Regions from separate parts of the Natronincola ferrireducens genome, predicted to be linked through region 1. Evidence: riboswitches for the same ligand, from Rfam matches in the RefSeq annotation. Region 1 holds a riboswitch; each other region holds the start of a gene.
What was found. A riboswitch is a leader RNA that binds a small molecule or an ion and turns the genes downstream of it on or off. The one in region 1 is predicted to bind cobalamin.
Positions count from the first base shown of each region.

Region 2: another riboswitch for cobalamin. It lies ahead of cobU (bifunctional adenosylcobinamide kinase/adenosylcobinamide-phosphate guanylyltransferase); the one in region 1 lies ahead of BLS22_RS15630 (energy-coupling factor ABC transporter permease).
Region 3: another riboswitch for cobalamin. It lies ahead of BLS22_RS10705 (energy-coupling factor transporter transmembrane component T family protein); the one in region 1 lies ahead of BLS22_RS15630 (energy-coupling factor ABC transporter permease).
Region 4: another riboswitch for cobalamin. It lies ahead of BLS22_RS04625 (class I SAM-dependent methyltransferase); the one in region 1 lies ahead of BLS22_RS15630 (energy-coupling factor ABC transporter permease).

Region 1 is NZ_FNFP01000003.1:197,936-200,139, forward strand. It holds gene BLS22_RS09215 (nucleoid-associated protein) at 1-467, shown strand, start outside; gene BLS22_RS15630 (energy-coupling factor ABC transporter permease) at 603-746, opposite strand; cobalamin riboswitch at 1,081-1,259, opposite strand; gene BLS22_RS09225 (LysR family transcriptional regulator) at 1,338-2,204, opposite strand, start outside.
Region 2 is NZ_FNFP01000003.1:89,081-91,284, forward strand. It holds gene BLS22_RS08745 (CAP domain-containing protein) at 1-812, shown strand, start outside; cobalamin riboswitch at 912-1,089, shown strand; gene cobU (bifunctional adenosylcobinamide kinase/adenosylcobinamide-phosphate guanylyltransferase) at 1,190-1,753, shown strand; gene BLS22_RS08755 (cob(I)yrinic acid a,c-diamide adenosyltransferase) at 1,767-2,204, shown strand, end outside.
Region 3 is NZ_FNFP01000005.1:6,808-9,011, reverse strand. It holds gene BLS22_RS10710 (energy-coupling factor ABC transporter ATP-binding protein) at 1-623, opposite strand, end outside; gene BLS22_RS10705 (energy-coupling factor transporter transmembrane component T family protein) at 625-1,296, opposite strand; cobalamin riboswitch at 1,605-1,792, opposite strand; cobalamin riboswitch at 1,966-2,146, opposite strand.
Region 4 is NZ_FNFP01000001.1:1,004,214-1,006,417, reverse strand. It holds gene BLS22_RS04630 (ABC transporter substrate-binding protein) at 1-43, opposite strand, end outside; gene BLS22_RS04625 (class I SAM-dependent methyltransferase) at 59-889, opposite strand; cobalamin riboswitch at 1,024-1,202, opposite strand; gene BLS22_RS04620 (FmdE family protein) at 1,309-1,833, opposite strand; gene BLS22_RS04615 (Na/Pi cotransporter family protein) at 2,061-2,204, shown strand, end outside.

The DNA.
Region 1 (2,204 bases):
ATTTCTATTTATCCAAATTATTTATGAAGTGTACATTTGATCTATCTAATGATGAAAAATTTAAAATACTTACTAAAGTAACTAAGAAATTGAACAAAAAATATTTTGACGAGGATTTTAAGAAAACAGCAAAATTACACGAAGCTTTAGCCGATAGCATGGGGGAATGTGATGAAATTCAAATAAGTAATATTGCTGCTGAAGTCTTTCAAGGTAATCATGAAATACAAAATGAATATATTGATGAGATAAAGAAAGAAGGTTTAAAGGAAAATATCGTAAACCTACAACCATCAAATGTAGTAAATAAAAAACTTAAAACCCATAGGCTAAAGACCGACAGTGGCATTGAAATTAATTTACCTTCTGGCTATTATAATAATAATGATGTTGTTGAGTTCATAAACAATCCAGATGGAACAATTTCTATATTAATAAAAAATATTACTAAAATACATAACAAATAAAGCTGTAGATATCCTATATACCTAGATGGAGAGTATAGGATGTCTACAGCTTTTTTTACATGTGTTTAAAATGCAAAGGATAGAATATTAAGAGGCTTTAGCATGTTTGCGCCTAAAGCAGTTAAGCCACCATGTTTAAAAAACAGACTGTAATAAAAGACCTATAAAGACAGCAATAGTATTACGCTTCCCTACAATAATTCCCAGCAATCCACCTAATAAGGGATGAATTGAACTTGGAGCAACCGGGATGCTGATTAAAGAAAAAGCTGCTGTCATAAGATTAATAGAATTAAAATTTTACTTCAGGTGCAGTTCTGCACCTGAAGTAAAGTAATCAATCTCCAGCAAAATAATAGGGGAGCAAATGGCTTATTTTGCTTTTATTTTGCTGAAGGGGGCGACGATTAATGTCGAGCACATACAGGATATCTCTGATTTTGATGTAATTCCTTAAATAAAGTGAAATTAAAAAAAAACCTAGACTTAAAGGCATAGGTTATTAGGATAAAAACTTGTCAAGTTATTTGAACAGCTATGACTTATAACAAACTAAGTTTAGTTGGTTATAGTCATGACAATTAATCCCAAATCCATACACCGTGAATTTGTATGTGGCGTAGTTATACAAGTAGGTATCCTGGCTTAGGATCATTGCTGTTTTACGCCTTCCCAGATAATATCCAGTGGCATATATGTAAAGCAGCTCCCCATTACAGTGGCGGGACCGCGTTGGATTTGCACCAAACTTCCCTTTAAATTCATAAATGAACTTGTTTAACACTATATTCAATTTGCTTAAAGTATAACATGCTATAGAAACAAAAGCAACCCAAAATTTAGGATATGTACATCATAATAGGAGTACTATTATGATGTAATGGTTGAAAAATCTTTATAATATTGAGATTTTACAAACTCTAGTTCCTTAAGAAATAAAGGAATTGAAGGATTTTCATTGGCTTTTTTCCAAGCAACCACCAACTCATACTCAATCTTTTCACCTTCGATGTCAATAAAACGAAGACTAGGACTTGAATGGAGTTTAAGACTCTTTGGTAGAATGGCTATCCCCATACCTGAGTCCACCAATAATAATACAGTGTTAAGAAGTTTAGGTTCACTAACTATGTTTGGAGCAAAACCATTATTTGAACAAATCATGAGCGTTTGATTAAAACCTTGAGGTGATTCTTTTCTATGAAGGGCAATAAAACGTTCATCCCTTAAATCACCAACATGTATACTAGTTTTATTTGCAAGGGGATGCTCACAATGCATTACTATTGAGAGGGTTTCAGTGAAAATCCTGTTTTTTTCTAGGCCTCCAATATTATCTAGACTAAATGCAAAGGTAAAACCAATGTCTAATTCATCATTATTTAAGGATTCTATCAGCATACCATGATTAAATTGGTTTAAATGTAAGTTTATCTTTGGATAATTTCTACGGAATTGTCTAATTAAATGGGGTAAAAAGTTCTTTTCGGTATAACCTAGAAAACCAAGATTTAAATTACCGATTATACCTAATTCTGCTTGACGAGTTTTTTCCATTGCTTCTACAGACTTGTTTACAAGGCTAATAGCTTCCTTTAAAAGTACAGCTCCAGCATTGGTCAGTTTTACTGAACGTTTATTTCGAATGAATAACTGTACACCTATTTTTTTCTCCAAATCTGCAATTTGTTGACTTACAGCGGATTGTGCTACAAATAGCTGTTTAGCTGCTTCGGT
Region 2 (2,204 bases), 110 kb from region 1:
CTGTAGAAAAGGTTATAGAATTATTTGGACAACCTAACCGTAAAGATTTAAGTAAATATGGTTTTGACTGGTATATATATAATGAAGATTATAGTAAGTACATTCAAATAGGTATAAAAGATGAAAAGGTGGTAGGTGTATATACTAATTCCCCTGCATGGCAGTCAAGAAGAGGAATTCAAGTGGGTAGCAATAAAGAAGTTGTTAATAACCTCCTAGGAGAACCCCTTGAATATTTAATTAAAGGAAACACCTTTTATTATCTAAGCAATCCTGAAGAAAGTGATACTTATTTAGTAGACAATTATTATGCAACAATTTTTTATGATCTCCATAATGAATATAGGGTAACGGCTATACAGTTGATAGATAAAAATATAGAAAAAGGTCTGCAGGGATTTTATGGAGAGCCTAGTGAAGAGTTAAGAGAAAGTTTTGAAAGACAGGTCTTTGATCTTACCAATGCCACAAGGGTGAGATTTGGAAAACCACCCCTCCAATGGGAGGACACTGCAAGAATTGCTGCTAGAGGTCATAGTAAAGATATGGCAAAAAGAAACTTTTTCAGTCACGATAATCCAGACGGTAAAGGTCCTTCCGATAGAATAGAAGCTCAAGGAATTTATTGGCAAAGATCTGGGGAAAACATAGCAGCTGGTCAAACCTGCGCCATATTTGCCCATGAAAACTGGATGAATTCCATAGGTCATAGGGAAAGTATATTAGGTGATTTCAAAAGATTAGGAGTGGGGGTGTATTTTGGAGGAGAATATACCATCTACTATACTCAAAATTTTTACACACCAAGATAAGTAAAATATAGGAAAAATTTACACGAAAGATTTTCTATTGATCCCCAATAGGCTGTTGCCACCTTATAAAGAATTTGATATGATGGGTATAGATTAAAATTAAATAATTTAATGCTTGGTGCTTAGAAGCTTAATAGGGAAAGTGGTGAGATGCCACTACAGCCCCCGCTACTGTAAGTGAGGATGAAAACAACAAATACCACTGGAGAATTTCGGGAAGGTGTTGCTAGTAAGAGGAGTCACGAGTCAGGAGACCTGCCAAACTGTGAAACAAACCTTCGGTGGGAAGGCGTGTTTAAAATCAATAGCATTTTGATTTTTAGCCCTTACCCAGAGTAGGGGCTTTTCTATTTTACTGAAATAATTGGGGTGAAACTATGAATAATAATTTTTTAACTTTAGTAACTGGTGGAGCTAGAAGTGGAAAAAGTAACTTTGGGGAATCTATTTTAAACAATATAGATGGTGAGATTCTATACATAGCTACTGCTCAAGCCTTTGATGAAGAAATGAAGGATCGGATAAAAAAGCATAGACAAGGTCGACCTAACAACTGGGTTACCTATGAGGGATATAGAAATCTTCATCAAGGAATTGAGGATTATAGGGGAAAGGTGGCAGGGATTTTTTTAGATTGTATTACCATTATGATAACCAATCTAATGTTGGAACAACCTATAAACTGGGATGAAGCTACAGCCAATGAAATAGATATTGTGGAAAAAAATATTCAGCAACAAATAAAGGCATTGATTACAACTGTGAAATCCTTTGGAATTCCAGCTGTTTTTGTGACAAATGAATTAGGATTGGGAATTGTTCCTCAAAATAAAATGACTAGAATTTTTCGTGATATAGCAGGAAGGATGAACCAATATATAGCAAAGGAAGCAGGAGAGGTGTATTTTGTAGTTTGTGGTATACCTAATAAAATAAAATAGGGGGTAGGATAATATGGTGGTAAAGAAGCTAGAAAAGGGTTTAATACATATTTATACAGGAGATGGGAAAGGTAAAACAACCGCAGCCTTAGGTCAGGGGACTAGGACGGCTGGCGGGGGATTAAAGGTGCTGATGGTTCAATTTTTAAAGGGAGATGATACGGGAGAGCTTTATAGCATAGAAAGACTTGCCCCTAACTTTCAATTAATACGATTTGCCGCTATGAACAAATTTTATTTTCAACTTAATGAAGAGGAAAAAGCAGAAGTAAAAAATAGTGTTAAAGAGGGGCTTTATACAATAAAAAGACATTTAGATGAAGAAAATTATAACTTAATCATATTGGATGAAATTATGGCAGTACTTTACAATAAAATTATAGCTGTAGAAGAAATAATAGAAATTCTTGATAATAAACCTGATCACATAGAAATGATTTTAACTGGAAGG
Region 3 (2,204 bases), on a different contig from region 1:
ATAATCACGTTATCCGCCCATTCATAGGTTAAATCCACATCATGAGTTGAAAACACAATTGTTTTTCCTTCCTTTACCCAATCATTTAGCAATTCTTTAAAATAAATCAGTGTATACCCATCCAGCCCTGAAAAAGGTTCATCACAAAGAATTATACTTGGCTCCAAAACGATTAATCCAGCTATTGCCACTTTCTTTTTTTGTCCTAGACTCAGCTGATAGGGAGGATACTCCAATAGTTCTTCAATTCGTAGGGCCCTGGCAGCTTTTCTTATACACTCATCCTTTTGCTTTTCAGGATATTTATAGTTGTCTAATCCAAACTTAATGTCCCGATAAACAGTTGTCGAAAATAATTGATGATCGGGATAATCAAATAAAAAGCCTACCTCTCGTCTGATTTTCCTAAGATTTTTTTCCTTTACATCCATATTTAATACTTCTACCGAACCTGTTTGAGGTAGGGTGATACCATTTAAATGATACAGTAGAGTCGACTTGCCACTGCCATTGACCCCTAGTATCGCAGTTTTTTTGCCACTTTCAATATCTAAACTCACATCGATTAATCCCCTGTGATTATTTGGATAAGTAAAACTTAAGTCTCTAATTTTGATTACCATCTTACACCTTCCCATCAATTATTAACACCATGGTCAAAAACAGAATTAGTATACAACATTCAATAATTAGGCCCTTATTTTTAATTTTTTCATTTCTTGACTCTCCTTGAAAACCTCTGGACTTCATTGCATTAAAGACCATATCACTGTGATGGGTACTTTTTAGGAAAAACCCTCCAATCCATTCACCAAAAATACTAAGGGATGATAGTCCTTTCCTTTCCCCCATTCCTCTACTGCTTAATGCTTTTCTACCTATCTGTACATCTTCATTGATCATATGAAAGTACCTAAAGGTAAGTGCCAATATCCTGTTAAATATTCGAGGTAAGCCGATGTTTAGTATTCCATCCACTAGATAAAGGGCTGAATGCTTAGCGACAACGGTTCCCAGTATAATAGAGGAAATTAAAATTTTACCAATAATCATTATTGTGAAATCTATATCTTCCAGGGTGTTTCTTAGTATATACCTTATTATGATGGGTAGCAGCATCAAAATTACAAAGGGCAATACTGGTTTTATCAGCCTTATAAAATATTTGCTTTTACAGATGCTGATGGAGTATACAACAGCAATCCCAGCAGTTATTGCCAATAATCTATAGCTATCTATAAAGGATATATAAAATAGAAGAATAAAAAGACTAACCATCGTATTTTCAGCCCGGATTTGACATCCTTCAAACCTAGTTTTTATTTTCTCTCACTCCATCCCTTGCTACTACTGAGCATTATTAAAACAGAACAGTATATTGACTATTTACATATTCACTGGACTAGCTTAGTACTGCCTGTATCGATGTTGAAAATTCCCAATTTAATTGTTTTATCTACTTAACATATTACCGTAGGACTCAATGAATAAATTTTTCAATATAAAAACTCCCAGCGTATACCTATATTGGTAATTGGAGACTGGGAGCATAATCAATCGTTTTGATAAATTCAAATAGACCCCCTCCATTTCCTCGTAGAGTGCATGTCATAAAGCTACAGGTAGGTCTTCTGGCTCAAGTTTCATCATCCTTCCAACCTTCCCGATTACTCAGTGGTTTTTTGAAAGAACTCCTCTTTTACAGCGGCGGGACCGCGTGGGATTTTCACCCAACTTCCCTTTTAAGTTGTTAATCAAACAGATGAACAACACCATAAAGCTTTTATTAATTTTTCATTTTTAACAATCAATATAGATATTACTTATCCATTGATATGTTGTAAACAGCGTTTCTTCTCTTTTTGTCAATATATTATCCAAATAGAAAAATCTAACCTTGAGGGTTAGATTGTTATTTTGGTTGCTTACATTCCATAATAAGACCTTTCCCTCCGAAGGTTTATTGTTATTCTATGGGTATAGGCAGGTTTCCTGGCTCGCACATCAATCTACTTCCTCACCTTCCCAAATAAATGGTGGACACTGAGGTTTCGTCCATGCATACAGTAGCGGGGGCTGCGACGGATTTTAACCGTACTTCCCTTTTATCCCCTGTAAAAGAGGCACCTAAATTCTTATTTTGTTGTCTACCTTGTATATACTGTTATTTCTACGCAATAACAGTTTAATCGATTCGATGTTAA
Region 4 (2,204 bases), on a different contig from region 1:
AACCCACTACTAATATTTTTTTCAATCCTTTAATTTTCAACATCATTACCCCCCCTCGTTATTCAACCTTCCAGATTAATACAGCTATTTTAGCTTCAGTTTTCTCTATTACCTTTCCCTCCTGCTGATGAGCTGTAAGGAAAGCTTCTATCTTTTTTATTTCCTCTTCTTTAAGGGTGTGGTTTATGTTAAACCTTTGTTTGTACAAATCAATAGTCTCTTCTAAAGACCATACATGCTCCCAGGTTCTATCAAAGTAATGGATCTCTGGATGATAGCCTAAATTCCACAATATATTAAAGATATAATAAATTTTATCTTCTCTCGATTTATTCCCATTATGTTCTCCTAAAATTTCTTTCTCTAACCTACTCCAAATTTCATCCCTACGGTTAATAAATCCACTTAAATAACAATAGCCTTTGCTGGCATCCAACATTTTCTTTAAAGTCGAGAAGTTATATACCCCCGGTGTCATAGAAGCTACAACAAGGTCAAACTTTTTTTCCCATCCATATTCATCTAAACTAATATCCTCCCAATTTTTTTCATGACATACAATATTGTCTAGACCATGTTCTTTCCCATGTTCCCCCACATATTCCAGCATCTCTTGGGATATATCCAAAGCAATTACTTCTTCACATTTTTTTGCCATAGGGATTGTATTTTTTCCAGGTCCACAACCAATGTCTAGTACTCTGTTATTTTTTTGTAGCAAATTATATTTTTCTAATAAGTCAATAACATAATTGGATTCTTCTTGTTTTTCAAAAACATCTCTATTATAGCTTTTAGCCCTTTTATTCCAAAATTCTGAGGTGGCAGAAGAACTTAATTTCTTTGGTTGCCATTTTTCTATCCAGTAGTTTAAATCTTGTTCCATCATATCAACAACTCCTTTTTTATAAAATGAAAAACCATGAAAATAAGATAAGAACCTTTTGTTCTTTTCTTTACCTTCATGGTTAACGTCAAAAAATACATGTATATCGCATTTTCTTTCCTCCCCTCCGAAGGCTTGCTTTTTTAAAATACAAGGCAGGTTTCCTGACTTATGGTTCCTCCTACTTTCTGGCCTTCTCGGTTTCCCAATGGCTTCCTCAGATTTCGTCACCAATTACAGTAGCGGGGGCTGTAGTGGTCTTGCACCACTTTCCCTTTTAACCCTTTTTAAGGGCACCTTCTATTTTTATAGAATTTTAAAAACATCACAATTCACTTTTATTATAATAAATTTTAATATTTTGTCAACTAATACATATGTAGGAAATACTATGCTAATAACCTAAATAAAGGATATAGTTTTTACAACTCCCTCGAATAATCTTTAAAGCAATCTAAACAAACCTTTTGTCCCTCCATCAAGCGTACCTTATGCTCAGGAGCCCCCTCTCCACAGGCTTCACAGGTGATGGTTTGAAATAGTCTAGCTCTTTCAGGGAGTTCAAAGGTTGGGGCTTTAAAATCAAATAAGTCCTCTACCGGTGCATTCAATAAATATGCTTGTCTCTCCTCCCTACCCATTTCTCCTTTAAAGGGTTTTGTTACGATTCTAATACTTTGATTGGTGGGTCTATGGAAAAAACTGAAGGCCTGCTTTCCTGTTCCTCTATAGATAAGGTTCCCCTTTCCAAAGCTACAGCCCAACAATACTTGAATAGCATCAACACCACAGGCATCGTTTTCTGTAACACAAACTACGTCTTCATCCTTTGAAAAATCAATCCCTAGCTTTTTCATAGCTGCTTCACTGACCTTAAATCCAATAGCTAAACCAGGACACTCATGTCCATGAAACGCTACACACTTTTCCCATAATTTTTTATCCATATTTTCATCTCCTCCAAAAAATATAGCCATGAAAACAAACTGCATCCTTCATGGTTGCAAAGTCTTCATGACTATTATTTTTGTTATAATTTTATATTGTTTAACATCCTATAAATCCATTATATATAGGGTTTTGAAATTTGTCAATTATTTGTCAATGTGTAATTTTGCAAATTTATTTTTTAAAAGTTGTATTGTTCTTTTCCCTGCGTATATTTAATTAAGAGGTGATTTATTTGCTGATTGTAGTATCAAATATGGCTACGGGATTAGGTTTATTTTTATTAGGTATGAAGTTTTTAACCAATGGTTTAAAGGAAGTGACTTCCAGTCGTTTAAGCTATGCTATCCGGAACTTGAAAATCCATCCC